2 linked regions of the Aeoliella mucimassa genome follow. The main gene of each other region encodes a partner of the protein of the gene in region 2 in a complex. Links are inferred from orthologs where the notes say so. Each region holds a gene or a part of one and is shown on either strand. Other genes may lie near its edges. The genes, in order: accB and accD.

Region 1 (8,363 bases), 2.7 Mb from region 2 along the record:
TGCAGCGTCTTGACCTGCTCGGCAATGAGCAACTGCAGCGACTCGACCTGCTGGGCGAATACGTCGTCGAGCATTCCCAGTCGATTCACCACACCATTCTCAATGGCGTTCACATTGCGGCTAACACCGTCGTTCAGCAGGGCAATGTTCTTCTCCGTCGACGAATCCATCGCCGCCAACTGGGTGCGAAGCAATTTTTCCAGGGCTTGCGACTGTTGCGCGGAAGAACTGGTAATCGCCTGAGCGTGACGTTCCAAGCTGTCGTGAAGCGTGGTTTCCAACGACTCGTTCAGCAATTGTCCCGTTGCAGCAGTAATATCAGCCCAGTGGCGTTGGCTCTTCTCAACCGTCTCCTGCAGCACCTGCGCCTGGCGTACGGTCATCGATTCCACCGTGCGAATCACCTGCTCAGCCATCCGACGAACCGCGGCCACCTGAGGATCGCTCGCCGAACCGTACTCAAAGAAACGGCCTACCATTTCTTCTTCCGTACGTTGATCCACTTGCTCCAAGAGCTTCGATTCGTAACGCTCCACCAGAAACTTGCAGAACATCAGAGGAAGCGACAAAGCCAGCGACAATGCGGTGGTATCAAAGGCCGAAGTGAGCGGCGGAATCACTTGCTCTAGCGACTTCACGATGTTGTCGCCATCGAACGAGAGATGGCCAATCGCAGCACCGATACCGAGCACGGTGCCAAGAAAACCAAAGCTGGGAACCGCCCACAGAATGACCCGCACCAGGGAATAACCACTCGACATCCGGTCGAGGTCGACTTCTTCCAAGTGATGCAGTTGGCGCTCCAGGGTCTCTGCTGAGTCTTTGCGATGAACGTAGTCGATCGCGGCACGCAAGCGTCGGATCAGATACGTGTTTTGGTAGGTGTAGGGAACCTGATCGAGCTTCTTGAGCAATCGTGGGGCCTCGCTCGTTGGCTGGCCTCCGGCGACCGGTTTCTCGAGCAGATCGCGTTCCATGACCACCGCTTCCGGCACGAGCCCCAGCACCCGAATTGCGAGCGCAGCAAAGGCGATACAGGCCAGCGACATGGTCGCCACTTCGATCCAGTGGCTCGCGAGATAGCGATCCAACAGGTCGCTATTAATCCAGTTTTGTTGCAGCAGAGCGTAGAAGCCCATACAGGCCATGCCACCCCAGATTAGAGGGGAGCGGATTAGCCAGTCGGAAAATGAAGCTATGCGTGACACGTTCGAGCATCCTTTCTCGATAGTGACGGCGGCAGTCGTATTGTAAGTGTAGAACCCTTGCGCAGCCGACCTGCGGGCCCTCATTGGTATGATCGGTCTAATCGTTAGACTCGACCAGTAAATCCCATTATTTCAGCTTCTTCGATGCCAGCATATAGCAGTGTGCGCTAAATTACGCACGGTACGAGGCAAAACACTTTGGGGTTTCCCACAGCCGTGCCTCTAAAATAGGGAATCCAGCCTCGGCGGTCTTCTCGTAGATGACTTTGGCAATATTTTCTGCGGTGGGGTTTTCGTCGATCAGGTAGAGCGGCTCGCCCATCTCTTGCAGCACCGGAACCACCGGATCGTCTTTGCACAGGATCATGCGGTGATCCAGATTCTCATCGATCCAGGTCGCCACCACCTGCTTGATGTCGGAAAAATCGAGCACCATGCCCCGATCATCCAGAGTCGGAGCTTCGATCGTAATAATCGCTTTGCCATTATGGCCGTGCAAATGCTTGCATTTTCCGTCGTAATTCAACAGGCGGTGGCCGTAGCAGAAGTCGATTTCTCGTGTCACTTGGAACATAGACAGGGCTCAGCGTTAGAGGGTGCCGATTCAAATACAGAGATAATGTATAGCGAAAGCTCGTCGATGCCCACTCGCTAGCATCCAACCGCGATTCCCAGTAGCTTGGGTCTCATCAAAGCCTTCTCACATGCCGAATAGGTCATTATTCCCCTATCCGGAAGGGATCGGGCACCTTGCCAATAGTGCCTCAGGCCCCGATATTGAAGCTTTGTCACGACCGGTCTATTGCCCCAGCGGTGATCGTACCGTCGGACCGCCAGTTTTTCGATCCATATTGCCACTTGCCAGCCTCGACCTATGTCCAACAGCGCTCCACGTCTTAAAAAACTGCGAAAACTGCTCCGCAAGGCTGGCACGGACGCACTGCTGGTCACCAATCATTATAACGCGACCTATTTGTCGGGTTTCACCGGTGAAGATAGCTACCTGCTGGTCACGCAAGACGACGAAACCCTGATTACCGACCAGCGGTTCACGCTGCATTTGGCCGATGAATGCCCGGACCTTCCATTGGTCATCCGCGGCCCCGGGCAACAGATGCTGCCAACCGTAGGCGAACTGATTGTCGAGAAAGGCATCGAGCGGCTGGGAATCGAAGGGGCGTCGATGACCATTGCAACCCAACAGGCGGTTGCAGAGCATGTACCCGACGTCAGTTTTGTGGTGACAAACGGGCTGGTGGAAGAATTGCGGACGGTCAAAGACAAGAGCGAAATCGACGCCACACGCCTGGCGTGCCAGCAGGCAGCCAAGGCCTTTATGGCCGCCCGCGCGCTGATTCGCCAGGAGTCGACCGAAAAAGAGATTGCCGCCGAACTGGAATACCAGGCCCGCCGATTTGGGGCCAAAGGGCTTAGTTTCCCCGTGATCGTGGCCGTGGGGCAGCGAGCCGCATTGCCACATGCTCAACCGACCGACAAGCGGGTGAGTGAGAGCGATTTCACCTTGATTGACTGGGGAGCCAACTCGGGGCTGTACCTCAGCGACTTGACGCGTATGGTGGTCACCGGTAGACTCTCGCCCAAATTCAAAAAAGTGTACCAAGTGGTTTTGGAAGCACAACTTAAGGCGATCGAAGCCATCAAGCCGGGTGCCTCTTGTGCAGAGATCGACAAGGTCGCCCGCGACCATATTGATGCCGCTGGATACGGCAAGTACTTTGGGCACGGACTCGGCCACGGAACCGGCTTGGAGATTCACGAAGCCCCTCGCCTGGGAAGTAACCAGGGCGAAGTGCTGCTGGAACCAGGCATGATCGTGACCGTCGAGCCAGGTATCTACCTCCCTGAGTGGGGTGGTATTCGAATTGAAGACGATGTGCTGGTCACCAAGGCCGGCCATGAAGTATTGACTGATGTTCCCAAGCAGCTCGAAGACTGCTGCTTGAGTTAACCAACTAGATAAACGTTGTGTCGACCTTTGATAGTCGGCCAGGGCGGTGGAGCAAGACATGGGAAAAGAAGGTTCTGGTAATCACGCCAACAGCGACGTTTTCGACGTCCGCCGAGTTCGTCGCCTCGTGGAATTGATGAATGAACACGATCTGTCGGAGATCGATCTCCGACAGGCCGATCAGCGGATTTGCCTGCGTAAGGGTGGTGACACCATCGTGAGCGCGATGCCGGCTCCGCAGATGATGGCCGCACCTGCTGCCGCGGCCCCGGCCGCGCCGGCCGACGCCCCTGCGGCTGCTCCCGCAGCAGCAGAGATCACTGGCAAAGTGATCAAGAGCCCCATCGTCGGTACGTTCTACGCCTCGCCGAGTCCCGATGCCGCACCATTCGTGAAGGTGGGCGACCAGATTGGTCCCGACACCACCGTGTGCATAGTGGAAGCCATGAAGGTATTCAACGAAGTTCCCGCCGAATGTGCTGGCAAGATCACCGCTGTGCTCGTTGAATCGGGCGACGCGGTGGAATACGGCCAGCCATTGTTCAAGGTCGAGTAGACGCATCCGCCCCCACTGGCTGCGTAGCTAACGCTTTTATCCACTTACTTTCTCTACTCCGATCGCCGCGATGTATCAACGTATTCTTGTTGCCAACCGAGGTGAAATCGCACTGCGGATTATCCGTGCGTGTCGAGAACTGGGCATCGAAACCGTTGCTGTTTACAGCGCGGGCGACGAAGGGGCTCACTACCTGGACTTGGCGGACGAAGCTTTTTGCATTGGCCCTGCGAAGTCGGCCGATAGCTACCTTAAGATCGCCAGCGTCATCAGTGCAGCCGAGGTCGGCAACGTACAAGCGATTCACCCCGGCTACGGATTCTTGGCCGAGAACGCTCACTTCAACGAAGTGTGTCGCAGCTGCAATATCGACTTCATCGGTCCGATGCCCGAAGCAATGTCGCAACTCGGCGATAAGAACGCCGCCCGCGATTTGGCCCGCCGAGCCAATGTACCGGTCGTGCCTGGTAGCGAAGGGGTGATCCAAAGTGAAGATGAAGCCATGCGATTCGCGCACGAGGTTGGCTTCCCCGTGCTGATCAAAGCAGTCGCAGGCGGTGGAGGTCGCGGCATGCGAGTCGCCGCGAACGATCTGTCTCTCAAATCGGCCCTGCAGCAAGCTCAGGCCGAAGCCCAAGCCGCGTTCGGCAACGGCGATGTCTATCTCGAAAAATACATCGGCCAACCACGCCATGTGGAAGTGCAGGTGATCGCCGACAACCACGGCAACGTCGCGCATCTGTGGGAACGCGACTGCTCGGTTCAACGTCGCCATCAGAAGCTGATCGAAGAGAGCCCGAGCACAAGCATCTCGAACGAGACGCGTGAAGAGATGTGCGAAGCCGCACGGCGATTGATCGCAACTGCCAACTACACTAACGCAGCGACGGTCGAGTTCATCGTCGATGGCGAAGGCAACTATTACTTCATCGAAGTAAACGCCCGCATTCAAGTGGAACACCCAGTTACCGAACTGGTCACAGGCATCGACTTGATTAAAACGCAAATTCTCGTTGCGTCGGGCGAGCCGCTGCCATTTACGCAAGACGACGTAGTGCAGCGCGGCGCTTCGATCGAATGCCGCATCAACGCGGAAGATCCCGATCGCAATTTCCAGCCATCGCCTGGCAAGATCGAACGCCTGATCGCTCCTGGTGGATTTGGAGTCCGCTGGGACTCGCATGCGCACAGTGGCTACACGGTGCCGCCACATTATGACTCGATGATCGGAAAACTGCTGGTCCACCAACCGACCCGTCAGGAGGCCATTGCATGTATGAAGCGTGCTTTGTCCGAATTGCGTGTCGATGGCATTAAGACCACAGCCAAGCTGCACCATGAGATTTTAAGCCACACGGCTTTTGTTGAAGGTCGCATCGACACGACGTTCGTCGAACGCACCTTCACGAATCTTTAACGGTTCACACCAACGCCCGGCGGGCCCTTTATTGGGCTAACCTTCACGCGGTACAATGCCGCCAAGGCGGCGTTGATTATTTTCTCACACTCTTACGACTTTGAAGAACCATGCCCGAATCTCTCACTCGTCCTTATTCGGAACAAAGCAATTTTCGCCGCGTGGCGATCCTGTTCGCCGGTGGCCCAGCCCCCGCCGCTAATGCAGTGATTTCCGCTGCCGCTGTTTCGTTTCTGCGACACGGTGCGGAAGTCATCGGCATGAAGCACGGCTACTCGAGCCTGGCCGATTTCGATCCGTCGAAGCCGCTCGAAGAAGGTCAAGATTACATCGTGATTGATCACCCCACGCTTAGCCGCACTCGCAGCAAGCAGGGCATCATGATCGGCACCGCTCGCACAAACCCTGGCAAAATGGTTTCGTCGCCTGAGCACCTGACCGACCCCGAACGCTCGGCTCCGCTCAAGGCTACTTACGAAGGCCTTCGGTCGATCGGCGTCGAAGCCCTGATCTCCATTGGTGGTGACGACACGCTGAAGACCGCCAACAAGTTCAAGATGTACCAGGACACGCTGCCTGAGGATGCCCCTCGCATCCCTGTGGTTCACCTGCCCAAGACGATCGATAACGACTACCGCGGTATCGATTTCACCTTCGGCTACTTTACAGCGGTCGACTTCCTCGCTCGCGAAGTTCGCAACCTGTTGGCCGATGCCGAAGCCAACAAGAGCTACTTCCTTGTTGAGTCGATGGGTCGCAGTGCTGGTTGGTTGGCTTATGGTGTTGCCATTGCCGGCGAAGCGAGCTTGGTGATCAGTGTGGAAGACATTCGCGGCAAGTACCGCACCAGCGAAGAGGTCACCAATCCCAAGACCGGCGAGAAGTCGACTCGCGAAGTCATGGACCTCGACAAGGTGATCAAGAGGATCGTGTTGACCATGATCACTCGCGAACGCGAAGGCAAGAAGTATGGCGTCATCGTCATTGCCGAAGGCCTTGCCGAGCTGATGCCTTACTCGTTCCTCGAAGGTGTCGGTCGCGACGACCATGGCCACATTAATATCTCGGCTATCAGTTTGCACACCATTTTCAGCCGCTTGATTGCCGAAGAGTATGAACGGCAGACCAAGAGCAAGCGTAAGGTCACACCGCTGCAGCTGGGCTACGAAGCTCGTTGTGCCGTGCCGCACGCGTTCGACGTCATGCTCGGTAGCCAGCTCGGCGTTGGTGCGTTCCGTGCTCTGGTTGAACAGAAGCTGAACGGCGTGATGGTTTCGGTTTCGGGTCAGTTGCAATTGCACTACGTGCCGTTCGAAGAACTGGTCGATCCGAAGACGTTGGTAACCGTGGTTCGATACATCGAAAACAACTGCGACTTCCAACTGCTCACTCGGTTCCTGGAAACCTACGTGAACGAAGAAGACCTCTCGTTGGTCTAACCACCACTCGGTTCCATCGCAGTCGCAGGCATTCGATTCCCTCCGTTTCCTAGGTAATCAGCATGGGCTTTCCTGAACCATTTTATCGGTGGCGTCCTCACCCCTGGCACGGCCTGGATGTTGGTCCCAATCCACCGGAGGTGGTGAACGCCTACATTGAATTGACTCCCTTCGACCGGGTGAAGTACGAACTCGACAAGAAGACCGGTTATCTTCGCGTCGATCGTCCGAATCGTACGTCGTCGTTTTGTCCAACGCTGTATGGTTTCATTCCTGGCACGTACTGCGGCAATCGCGTCCGCGACCTGATGCCGGGCGCAGAAGCCGGCGATGGCGATCCGCTCGACATCTGCGTGATTAGCGAACGGCCGATTTCGCTGTCCGAGGTCATCCTCACTGCTCGCGTGGTGGGCGGACTGCCAATGCGTGACAACGAGGAAGCCGACGACAAAATCATCGCTGTACTAGATGGCGATGCTGCCTGGCTAGGGGTGAACGACGTTTCGCAACTGCCAGAGGTGCTCGTCGACCGACTCCGGCATTACTTCAGCACCTATAAGATGCTTTCGCCGGACGAGGATCGCGTTCACATCGATGCCCCGTACGGTCGCGAACACGCCGACAAGGTCATCCAGGCTGCAATTGCTGATTACGGTGACCACTTCGGTACGGAGTAATCAAACTAGCTATCTAACGTTCCCTTGGTGCTCGGCACGCCCGGGCACCGGGGATCGTATTCTACTGCCATGCGTAACGCCCGCGCGGCGGCTTTGAACACCGCCTCGGCAATGTGATGGCTGTTGCGGCCGTAGTGCAGCATGACATGCAAGTTGCACTGGGCGTTGAACGACACCGCCTGCCAGAACTCTTCCAGCAACTCCGCGTCGAAGGTACCGATCTTCTGCGATGGGGTCGGCGCGTTATACACCAGATAATGGCGACCACTCAAATCGAGGGCTACGGTCGCTAAGGTCTCGTCCATCGGCAAGGTGAAATGCCCGTACCGGCGGATGCCTTGCTTGTTGCCAACCGCCTCGTCGATGGCCTGTCCCAGGCAAATGCCAACGTCTTCCACGGTGTGATGCTGGTCGACGTCCAAATCGCCCTGGGCTCGCACCTTGAGATCAATCACCGCATGCTTGGCGAAGAGCGTCAGCATGTGATCCAGAAAGCCAACCCCGGTCGCGACATCGGCGACGCCGGTTCCATCCAGGTCGAATTCGAGCTGGATATTGGTTTCGCCTGTCTTGCGATTGATCGAAGCTGTCCGTGTCATTTGGAAGATCCAACGAAAGTATGGGGGAATGGCTACCCTTAACCTACCAGCCAGCGGAGTTTTGCGTAGTCCCACCCGGAGGGTTCCGGGGTTTGGCCAGCCGGCCGGCCGGTTATAATTGCGACAAACGGCACGACCGAAGTCCCCCAGTCCTCCTAATTGTGCGAGTTCCGCCCGATGTCCGCTCCGATGCGAACCCCACCACCGCCTCGCGACGACTCCCTACGGGGTACCCTGACCATCGAGGCCTACGCACGCCGGCAAGGTCTTACGCAACGTGAGGTGCGTCAAATGCTCGGCACCGGTAAGGTTCCTTTCGTCCAAGTTCGTGGGCAGATTCGGGTGCCGATTGCTCCAGCGACTGACACCGGGAGTGATTCAGCCAGTGAATCAACGGATCGCTGAAGGATCATTCGCAGGTTCCTCCGGTGGTTGCGGCTTCCGTTGCTTCGGCAGCAGCGGTACCACCAGGTGCCCCAAATAGCTGGTCGGCGAGGG
Region 2 (8,264 bases):
AAATATGGATTGGTCGAGCGAGGCCCGCGCTCCCCTAGCAGCCATACCTATTCTATGGCGCGGAAGTGCTCGCCTCGCCCGGCGGACGATTTTGCCTTTTTTGCGGCTTGTCGTGTTACAGCTTGGAGCGAGGGTCGTATGTGGGGGTGCCTCGCAACGTGTTAGACCAAGCCCTACGACTACAAAGGAATCGTCATGTTCAAGTCGACTCTGCAATTCGCGATTGTCTCGATGTTGTTCGCCAGCCCCGCGATGGCCCAGCTGTATGTCAACAAGTCGTACTACCCGGCGGAGTATCGCCATCATGGTCACCATGGGGTGATCATTGTGAACCAAGGTCCGGTCTATCCAGGTCCGGTGTCGCAGACCGATCGCTGGCGGTTCCAGCAGTCGATTCGCGAATACCACGAAGCGATAGCGGCTCAGAATCGTGCGGAAGTCAAACGCCGTGAGTTGGAGATCGCCCAGCTTCAGGTGCAGCGCAACACACTGCAGGAGAGCGTGGTCGCGCACCATGCCGAGCAGTTGCTCACCCGGCGACTCAATCGTCAGCAGCGCATCGACCACGAAGCCCGGGAACTCTGGCAGCAGATCCGATCGAGCTCCCCGAGTTGGCCAGTAGCGTTCGCCACCCCGTGGGCGATGGAGCGGCTCCACGTAATTGTCGACGCGGCGAAGAGTCGCGACAGCTACTCAACCAACAGCGGCACGGTCGAGATCGCCTTCGACGAACTACGCCAGGCGATTCGCACGCAGCAGCTGACCGAAGTTCGCGACGAACGGACCGACGCCCTCAAGACCCTCGCCCGGCTCGAACGCATCTTAGAACGTGTTTTGAAATTGCCTGATTAAAGAAAAACAGCTACGGCTCCCTCTTTTGGTTAGCAGCCTGAGGAAGGAGCCGTAGCATGAAAACGGAAAGGAAGTATGGCAGTGATGTCACCGATCGACAATGGCAATTGCTTCGTCAGTTGTTGCCAGCACGTTCGCAGTTCGGACGTCGTCCGATTGACCGCCGGCGGATCATCAACGCGATCTTGTACGTCGTCCGCACGGGCTGCCAGTGGCGGATGCTGCCTAAGGACTTTCCGAATTGGAGTACGGTTTACGGCATCTTCTGGCGTTGGAGAAATGATGGCACGTGGCAGAAGATTCATGATGCGTTGCGAGCCAAAACACGCAAAGCGGCAGGCAAGAAGTCGACACCCACGGTAGCGATCATCGACAGCCAATCGGTTCGCACGGCCGAAGGAGGTGAAGAAAGGGGCTACGATTCGGCCAAGAAAATCACGGGCCGCAAGCGTCATGTGGCGGTCGATACGCTCGGATTGTTGCTCGCGATAGTCGTTCATAGCGCGGATTGGCAGGACCAGGACGGAGCCGAATGGGTAATGGACAAGCTGGGCGAGCAATTCAAGCGAATCAAGATTGTGTTTGGCGACTTCGCGTACGGTCGATCAGGGTTGCCCGATTGGACCTGGGAAACGTTTGGTTGGATTCTACAAACGGTGCTCAGGCCAGTCGGCCTAAAAGGGTTTGTGGTATTGCCGAAGCGATGGATCGTGGAACGAACTTTCGCCTGGCTGGCCCGACATCGACGGAACAGCAAGGACTACGAAAAAACAACCGCCTCCAGCGAAGCCATCACCTACGTCGCCATGATCAGCCTCATGTCGAAAAGACTGGCCAGCGCGGAAAAGTGAATTTTAAAACACGTTCTTAGAGATGGACGACCAGGCGTTGTACGCGGTGCGTTAAGCGTCGCGCCGATGTTTGCTCCGCATCACCAGATGCAAGCAGCCCCAAACCAGAAAACAAACCATCGCCAGAAACACGATCAGCGCTGCGATGCCTTTCGGGTTCGAGAGCACCGACAGCATGGCGTAGCGAGTAGTATTCGATCGAACCACCGAGAGGTCGTCGAGGCGAACCGTCGACTCGGCCCCGTCGGCCCAAGAGATCGTCATGTAGGTCCAAGAAGGATCGTTGGGATCTATCGCCCAGTCATCAATATAGAGACCTTGATTTCCAAGGATTCGATCGCAAGCAAGTGCTGGCAAAGCTGCAACTGAGAAATCGCTTATCGATCCCACACACCCCGTAGCATCATGAATATAAATCGTAGGACAACCAATATCCGAGTAGGCACTCACTTGAATCACGCGATTACCATCAGGACTGACTTTCGCCAGAGAGACGAATTGGCTGAGCGTCCAGAGGGGAGTGGTCGACCCATCGTTGCGATAGACACCGCTCACAGAATAGGTCGCTTCGAGTCGCCGCATCTCGGCAACGGTGGCCATCCGTTCGGCTTCATCTTCCCAAGAACTGTTGTTTATGAATTCGATCTGCTCTTCCACAGAACTCGGCAATAGCGAGACGAGGATGTACTGGTCGTTTTCCGAAACCGTAGACCAAGACCACTCTTGCGACCAGGAGAGCCCAGCAACGCAGGGATTACCACAGATGGTCAGCGCGACCAACAACTCAGCGAATAGGAGCAAGAGAGAACGATTCATGCCATGATTGCCATCCGAATAGAGCCGAGTTGCAGGCCCCTGCAACATCGACCATTGCCCCGTCGCTACTGGTTCGAAAAGAGGAGCGTTGATTATTGCATGCGCACTACCCCAAGGCAACAAAATGAGAACTCAGGCAATCGGCCTACGACGCATCCCCCGTTCGCAAACTTTAACATTTCGGGGATCGATGGGGGCAATACCGTTTCCTTCAAACCCAACCAAAAATGAACTCCGACTCGTTCAAATATAGATCAGCTGATTTACCAACTCATCCGCCGTCATGGAATTCACCATCTTCAATAAACTCTCCGCTATCGCATACGGACTTCGCCGAATGGCTATCACAACTCCTGCGTGCTGCTTTCCGGTTCGGTACCAGGTATCGACTAGTTTTTCGAAGTCGACTCGATTGTGGGTAACCAGGACCGCGCGATTGTTCGCTGCGTATTCGAGCTGCTGTTGGTCACTGGAACCAACCAGTGAGGCCTCCGTGGTGGTCGTTACGTGGAACGCCCTTGCACGGATCAGTGTGCCAATTGTCACATCCACATCTTCGTCGAGATATAGTTTCGCAAACAACTGGCTCATAGCTATTGAGAGCGGTGGAGTTTTTCTGGCGGGATTTCGTTTTGCTCGATATACCGCTGGATTTCATCCTGATGATCACTGAAATAACTCAATGCATCAAACACCTGGGACAAGGTAAGATGAGGCAGCTTAGTCGGAATTTCTTCCGGTGCGGCGCCCATGCGCCAGATTTCGACGATTGCGCGAACCGAGGTTCTGGTGCCCTCGATAATTGGTTCGCCATTCAGAATCGCCGGATCGGTTGTCACATAGCGATGGCCGGTACGGGTCGACATGGTCGTCTGCTTCCCTTACTTGCCGCAGTAGTCGATCGAGCGGGCGATTTCGCTCTTCATGTCCGATCGCTTTACGATGCGGTCGATGTAGCCATGCTCGAGCAGGAACTCGCTCCGCTGGAACCCTTCAGGCAGCTCCAGGCGAATCGTGGCTTTGATGGTTCGCGGACCGGCGAAGCCGATCAGCGCTTTGGGCTCGGCGAATACCAGGTCGCCCAGCGAGGCAAAACTGGCTGCGACGCCACCCATGGTGGGGTCGGTCAGCACGCTGATGAACAGACCGCCGGCTTCGTCGTACCGCGCGAGGGCGGCCGAGACCTTGGCCATCTGCATGAGCGAGATGATGCCTTCGTGCATGCGGGCACCGCCGCCGGAACCGCTAACGATCACGAGCGGCAAGTTTTGCTCGGTTGCACGTTCCACAAGGCGGGTGAGGCGCTCGCCGACTACCGAACCCATGCTACCCATGATGAACGCCGAGTCGGTAACGCCAACTGCGACGCGACGGGCGCGAATCATGCCGGTGCCGGTGAGGGCGGCATCGCGGAGTCCGGTCCGCTTGCGCTCGTCGACCAGGCGTTCGACGTAGGCCTTCTTATCGAAGAACTCCAACGGGTCGGCCGCCAAGAGGTCGCCGTCCCACTCTTCGAAGGTTCCTTCGTCGAGCAAGGTGCGAATGCGATCGGTCGCGCTGAGATACATGTGGTACCCGCAGACCGGGCAGACATTCATGTTCTCCGCGACAGTCTTGCGGAATACGGTCTCGCCACAGTCGCGGCACCGCAGCCACAATCCGCTCGGCACCCCACGCTTGGGACGAGGTTTCTTGGGTCCGCCTTGCTCCCCAGTGTCTTGAGGATTGTCAGGCTGATCGTGGTTGGTTTTCAATTCGCCGGTTGCCATACGAAACAGTCGGAAAGTTGCGGAAAAAATCTACGTTCGCTGCTGCCATCCTACCAACTCCGGCCCGCAAGCGGGAGGCGGATTCGGCCGGGTAGGCGACGAAAGCGGGAAGGGGCAAGCAGTGGTTTCCAGGGGAAATCGGCCGGTTGCCGTGAAAACCTGCGCTTTCTACGGACCCCCGATTTCTACTTTGACCGGCTTATCCAGCGGGAAAATCTCCCAGCTGCCGGCCGCTTCGAACGATTGCCAAAGGTTGCCCAGGTCGGCCCCAGTCACCACATGGCGCACGATGCTAGCAAGCGGAGCGGGGGCCACCAGCAACGTGGTGGAGTCGGGTTTTACCTTCTTCGTGATTTTGGTCATCACCTCGGCGACGCGATCGGTGATCTTGGGAATCGTCTCCCCTTCGGGGGGGCAGACCGTCGCGGGTTGCTCCTGCCATTTGCGGAACACCTTCGGCTGCTTGAGCTTGACGTCTTCCACCAGCATCCCTTGCCAGAGGCCGTAGTTGATGTTGGTGAGCTTATCGAGCGGGCGCACCTTGAGCGACAGCGCGGCCGACAGGATTTCGCTGGTTTGCACCGATGCCTGGCCGGGCGACGTAAACAGGTTGGTCGCACCGAGCGGGGCCAGTTCCTGCGTAATCGCTTCAATCTGGTCGCGGCCTACCTTGCTCAGAGGAACATCAAGTGTTCCCTGGATACGACCTTGCTTGTCGTATTCGGTAATGCCGGTGTGAACGAGTACAAGTTGTTTCATAGGGAGCGCTTTCCATTCGCGTGGTTCGCCCAAGCTAGCGAGCGGCACGCGGTTGCTAAGCGTTTATCGAATGAGTTGTTCCAATTGCCTAAACCGTTTCTCGTAGTTCTCGCCGCTGGAGATCGCCGAACCGACAACCAGCAAATTCGCTCCCGCCTGGGCGCAGTCGGCAATGGTCTCGAGGTTTACTCCGCCGTCGACTTCCAACAATGCATCCACATCCTCACGTTCGTGCAACGTCCGCAATTTGTCGAGCGCGGTGCGATCGAACTTCTGCCCGCCAAATCCAGGCATGACGCTCATACACAAAATCAAATCGCAATCCGCAGCAACCTGATCGATCTTCTCGAGCGGTGTCGGTGGATTAATCGCGATGCCTGCCAGGGCGCCGAGTTCTCGGATTTCGGCAACCAGGTCGGCCAGCTCCTGTTGGTCGCGGCACACTTCCTCGTGCACGGTCAGTACGTCGGCTCCCGCTTCGCGAAACTGCTTGAGGTACCGCCCTGGGTTCTCCATCATCAGATGCACGTCGAGCGGCAAATCGGTCGATCGCCGCGCGGCTTCGACGATGGTCATGCCAAACGTGAAGTTCGGCACGAAGTGGCCATCCATCACATCCAGGTGCATCAGCTGCGCACCGGCCGCCTGGAGGTCGGCAATCTCTTGCCCCAATTTGGCGTAATCGCAGAGCAATATGGAGGGGGCAATCGCGGGTGCCGCCGACCGTAGCTGCGATTTGATCTGTTCGCGATGGTTGAGCGCAGTCACCAACAACAGGATCTCAGGTAGGAGGAAGGAACAAGCCAGGGCTGCGAAACGTCGATCGTCGGCCCACAAGCAAACCAAATGCTGGTTCGCGAAGGTCAGGCTTGTTTTGTCGCGACCCACACCGTGGGGTCCGAGCAAAGTCCGTTCAGTAAGGATGGTGCAAAAAGGAGCAACGCTTCCATGTTTGCTGCGTCGGCCACGCGCCGACATGCAAAACACGGATTTTACTCGCCACCCCCGGGGGCACGCTACCGCTAATTGGGCGGTTTTAGATGGTTCAAAATCTCGCAGAAAACCCGCACAAATGGCCGCAAACTCAAACACGACAATAACTTGCGACGAATACCCCCAACCAGGGGACGAGCTATCAAACTGGGGGAATCTCGCGGCTCAGGCCACTTCGAACTCGGCCGCCTGCGGTAACTGGTTGATATGGGTCAGCCCAAACACCTTGAGAAACTGCTCGGTCGTGCGATACAGCGGGCGTTTGGGGTTGTCGGCCGGGCGTTCCAAACGCAGCAGGCCCCGGCGGACCAGGCTGTTGGCAAGCGATTGGCTGTTCTGCCCGCGAAGTTCGTTGATGGCTGCTAGCTCGATCGGCTGGCGATACGCCACGACGCTCAACACTTCCATCGCTGTCGGCGTGAGCGTGGTTTGCTTGAGCTTGCCATGGAACTTATCCCGCACCCGCGAGTACTCCTCGCGGAGCACCATTTTGTATCCGCCGGCCGACTGCTCGATGGTCATCGCGCTCGAGTCGGCCAGGTACTCGGCATTCAACTCGTCGACCGCTGTGGCAACTTCCTCGGGCGTGATGTCGCGCATCGTGGCGGCTAGCGCAGCGGCCGACATCGGCTGGTTGTCGGGCCGGCCGACGAACAGCAAGGCCTCGGTAATGGTGCGGGTGTTGGTTGGGGTCTCGCGCGGCGCGGCGTCACTCTTAGCACCGCTCGCCGATGGCTTGCGGCCAAGCATGGCTGCAAACGCATTGGTGAGCCGCCTGATCGACAGCGGCGAGTCCTCGGATTTAGTAGTTTCACGGTCCGACATGCCGGGAATAGTAGTCGGGGCCGAGTTGCCTGGGCAAGGCCAAACACCGGTGCTAGCACCAGGCGATCGAGTACGGTTACCAGCGATCGCCCTCAGGAATCTCGCCATCATGGCGGTTGGCCATCTGGCGATACGCCCGCACGTCGATGTCTTCTCCAATGGTATCGACGGCTCCGTCGGCCAGGCCGAACACCACGACTCCCGAGTGCTGCCCCGCGAATCCTCCGACTCGCTTCGGTGCCTGAGGGTTGCCGCCGAGCAAGCTTCGGGCCAGGAAGCCGGGCGCGACTTCGCGTTCCATGTCGTCACTATCCTCTTGCAGCTGCTCCTGATCGACCTCCGGAGGCATCGCCCCTGCGTCCTTCTCCTCTTCCGAGAGTTCTTTGTTGGGTTTAGTCTCGTCGTCAGCTGCTTCGCCCGCATCCCCTTCGGTCCTATTCCCATCCTCGGCCGACTCGTCGCCGTCGAAATCTTCGTCGAACACGATCTCCCCTTCGACAAAGGTGTCGGCATCCCACTCTTCATCGGTTTCATCCAGGTCGGACTCGCCCCAGTAGTCCATGCCGTACCCACCCGAAGTAGCCCAGGGCAATTCGTCGGGTGTCGAGTACTCGCTCCAACTATTGGAACCACCGTTGATGGTGGTGTTGGGAGCAAAACCGGTGTTGCGAAGCGTTGCCGAGGTACCACTCAACCAGCCAAGGTCGTAATCGTCCGGCAGCTTTTCGCCGATCAAGAACGTGTAGCTGGCGCCGTCTTTGAGGTCTTCGAGATGAATCCGCCGATTCAAGACGAAGGCGCCGTTGTTGTCTTCGTCAATCGGTGCTTCACGATCGTGATGGCAACCCGCGTAGTTGGAAGCCGCCGAATCCATGCCGCCGTAGCTAGGACAGATCAGCAGCTCGATCGTTGTTTGCCGAACCGTGTCGTTGGCCTGGTGGTAAGCACTCAACTGCGGATCGAGGTGCGCCGCGCGGTTTTGCTCGCCGATGTACGGCAGCGTGCGGGCGAGCCAGCTGATGTGATGGCCGTCGGGCAGGTTGTTGATGGGGCCGGTCTTGTTGGTAGTGCCAACCGGCAAGTGATCGTACGCCAACTCGTAGTTGTGGATGCCGAGCACGATCTGCCGCACGTTGTTAATGCAACTGGTACGCCGCGCGGCTTCGCGGGCCGCTTGAATGGCTGGCAACAACAGCGCGACCAGAATGCCGATGATGGCGATTACCACCAGCAGTTCGACCAACGTAAAAGCGGAGCGACGTTTCGCGTACATGGTTGGATATCCTCAATCGTTCAAACGGTTTTGGTAAGTGTTGGCTTTAGTGGTTTGGCGAAACTATTCGCGATTCAACGCTGCCGCAGCCGACTCCGACGCTTCGGGAGTTCCCTCGGCCGGGTA

What was found.
Region 1: the proteins of accD (region 2) and accB are in contact, whole or in part, in a solved structure (PDB 8UXZ), measured with the Escherichia coli proteins. The link is inferred for Aeoliella mucimassa from one-to-one orthologs.

What each region holds. Positions count from the first base shown.
Region 1 is NZ_CP036278.1:3,034,829-3,043,191, reverse strand. Bases 2,120-4,984 are described here. They hold accB (acetyl-CoA carboxylase biotin carboxyl carrier protein), read left to right. Parts: upstream 2,120-3,235; coding sequence 3,236-3,733; downstream 3,734-4,984. Other genes in these bases: accC (acetyl-CoA carboxylase biotin carboxylase subunit), read left to right, coding at 3,804-4,984; Pan181_RS12220 (M24 family metallopeptidase), read left to right, coding at 2,120-3,177. In the rest of the region: Pan181_RS12230 (MotA/TolQ/ExbB proton channel family protein), read right to left, coding at 1-1,139; Pan181_RS12225 (6-pyruvoyl trahydropterin synthase family protein), read right to left, coding at 1,381-1,782; more of Pan181_RS12220, read left to right, coding at 2,083-2,119; more of accC, read left to right, coding at 4,985-5,150; Pan181_RS12205 (6-phosphofructokinase), read left to right, coding at 5,261-6,589; Pan181_RS12200 (inorganic pyrophosphatase), read left to right, coding at 6,652-7,266; imidazoleglycerol-phosphate dehydratase HisB, read right to left, coding at 7,272-7,865; Pan181_RS12190 (MerR family transcriptional regulator), read left to right, coding at 8,043-8,270; Pan181_RS12185 (sterol desaturase family protein), read right to left, coding at 8,256-8,363. UniProt on the Escherichia coli protein: This protein is a component of the acetyl coenzyme A carboxylase complex; first, biotin carboxylase catalyzes the carboxylation of the carrier protein and then the transcarboxylase transfers the carboxyl group to form malonyl-CoA.
Region 2 is NZ_CP036278.1:298,873-307,136, reverse strand. Bases 2,345-5,110 are described here. They hold accD (acetyl-CoA carboxylase, carboxyltransferase subunit beta), read right to left. Parts: upstream 4,289-5,110; coding sequence 3,401-4,288; downstream 2,345-3,400. Other genes in these bases: Pan181_RS01170 (histidine phosphatase family protein), read right to left, coding at 4,457-5,047; Pan181_RS01180 (DUF433 domain-containing protein), read right to left, coding at 3,113-3,385; Pan181_RS01185 (DUF5615 family PIN-like protein), read right to left, coding at 2,763-3,110; Pan181_RS01190 (hypothetical protein), read right to left, coding at 2,345-2,519. Outside these bases: Pan181_RS01200 (hypothetical protein), read left to right, coding at 196-852; Pan181_RS01195 (IS5 family transposase), read left to right, coding at 909-1,703; more of Pan181_RS01190, read right to left, coding at 1,755-2,344; rpe (ribulose-phosphate 3-epimerase), read right to left, coding at 5,111-5,935; SMC-Scp complex subunit ScpB, read right to left, coding at 6,206-6,865; Pan181_RS01155 (DUF1559 family PulG-like putative transporter), read right to left, coding at 6,942-8,138; Pan181_RS01150 (type II secretion system protein), read right to left, coding at 8,202-8,264.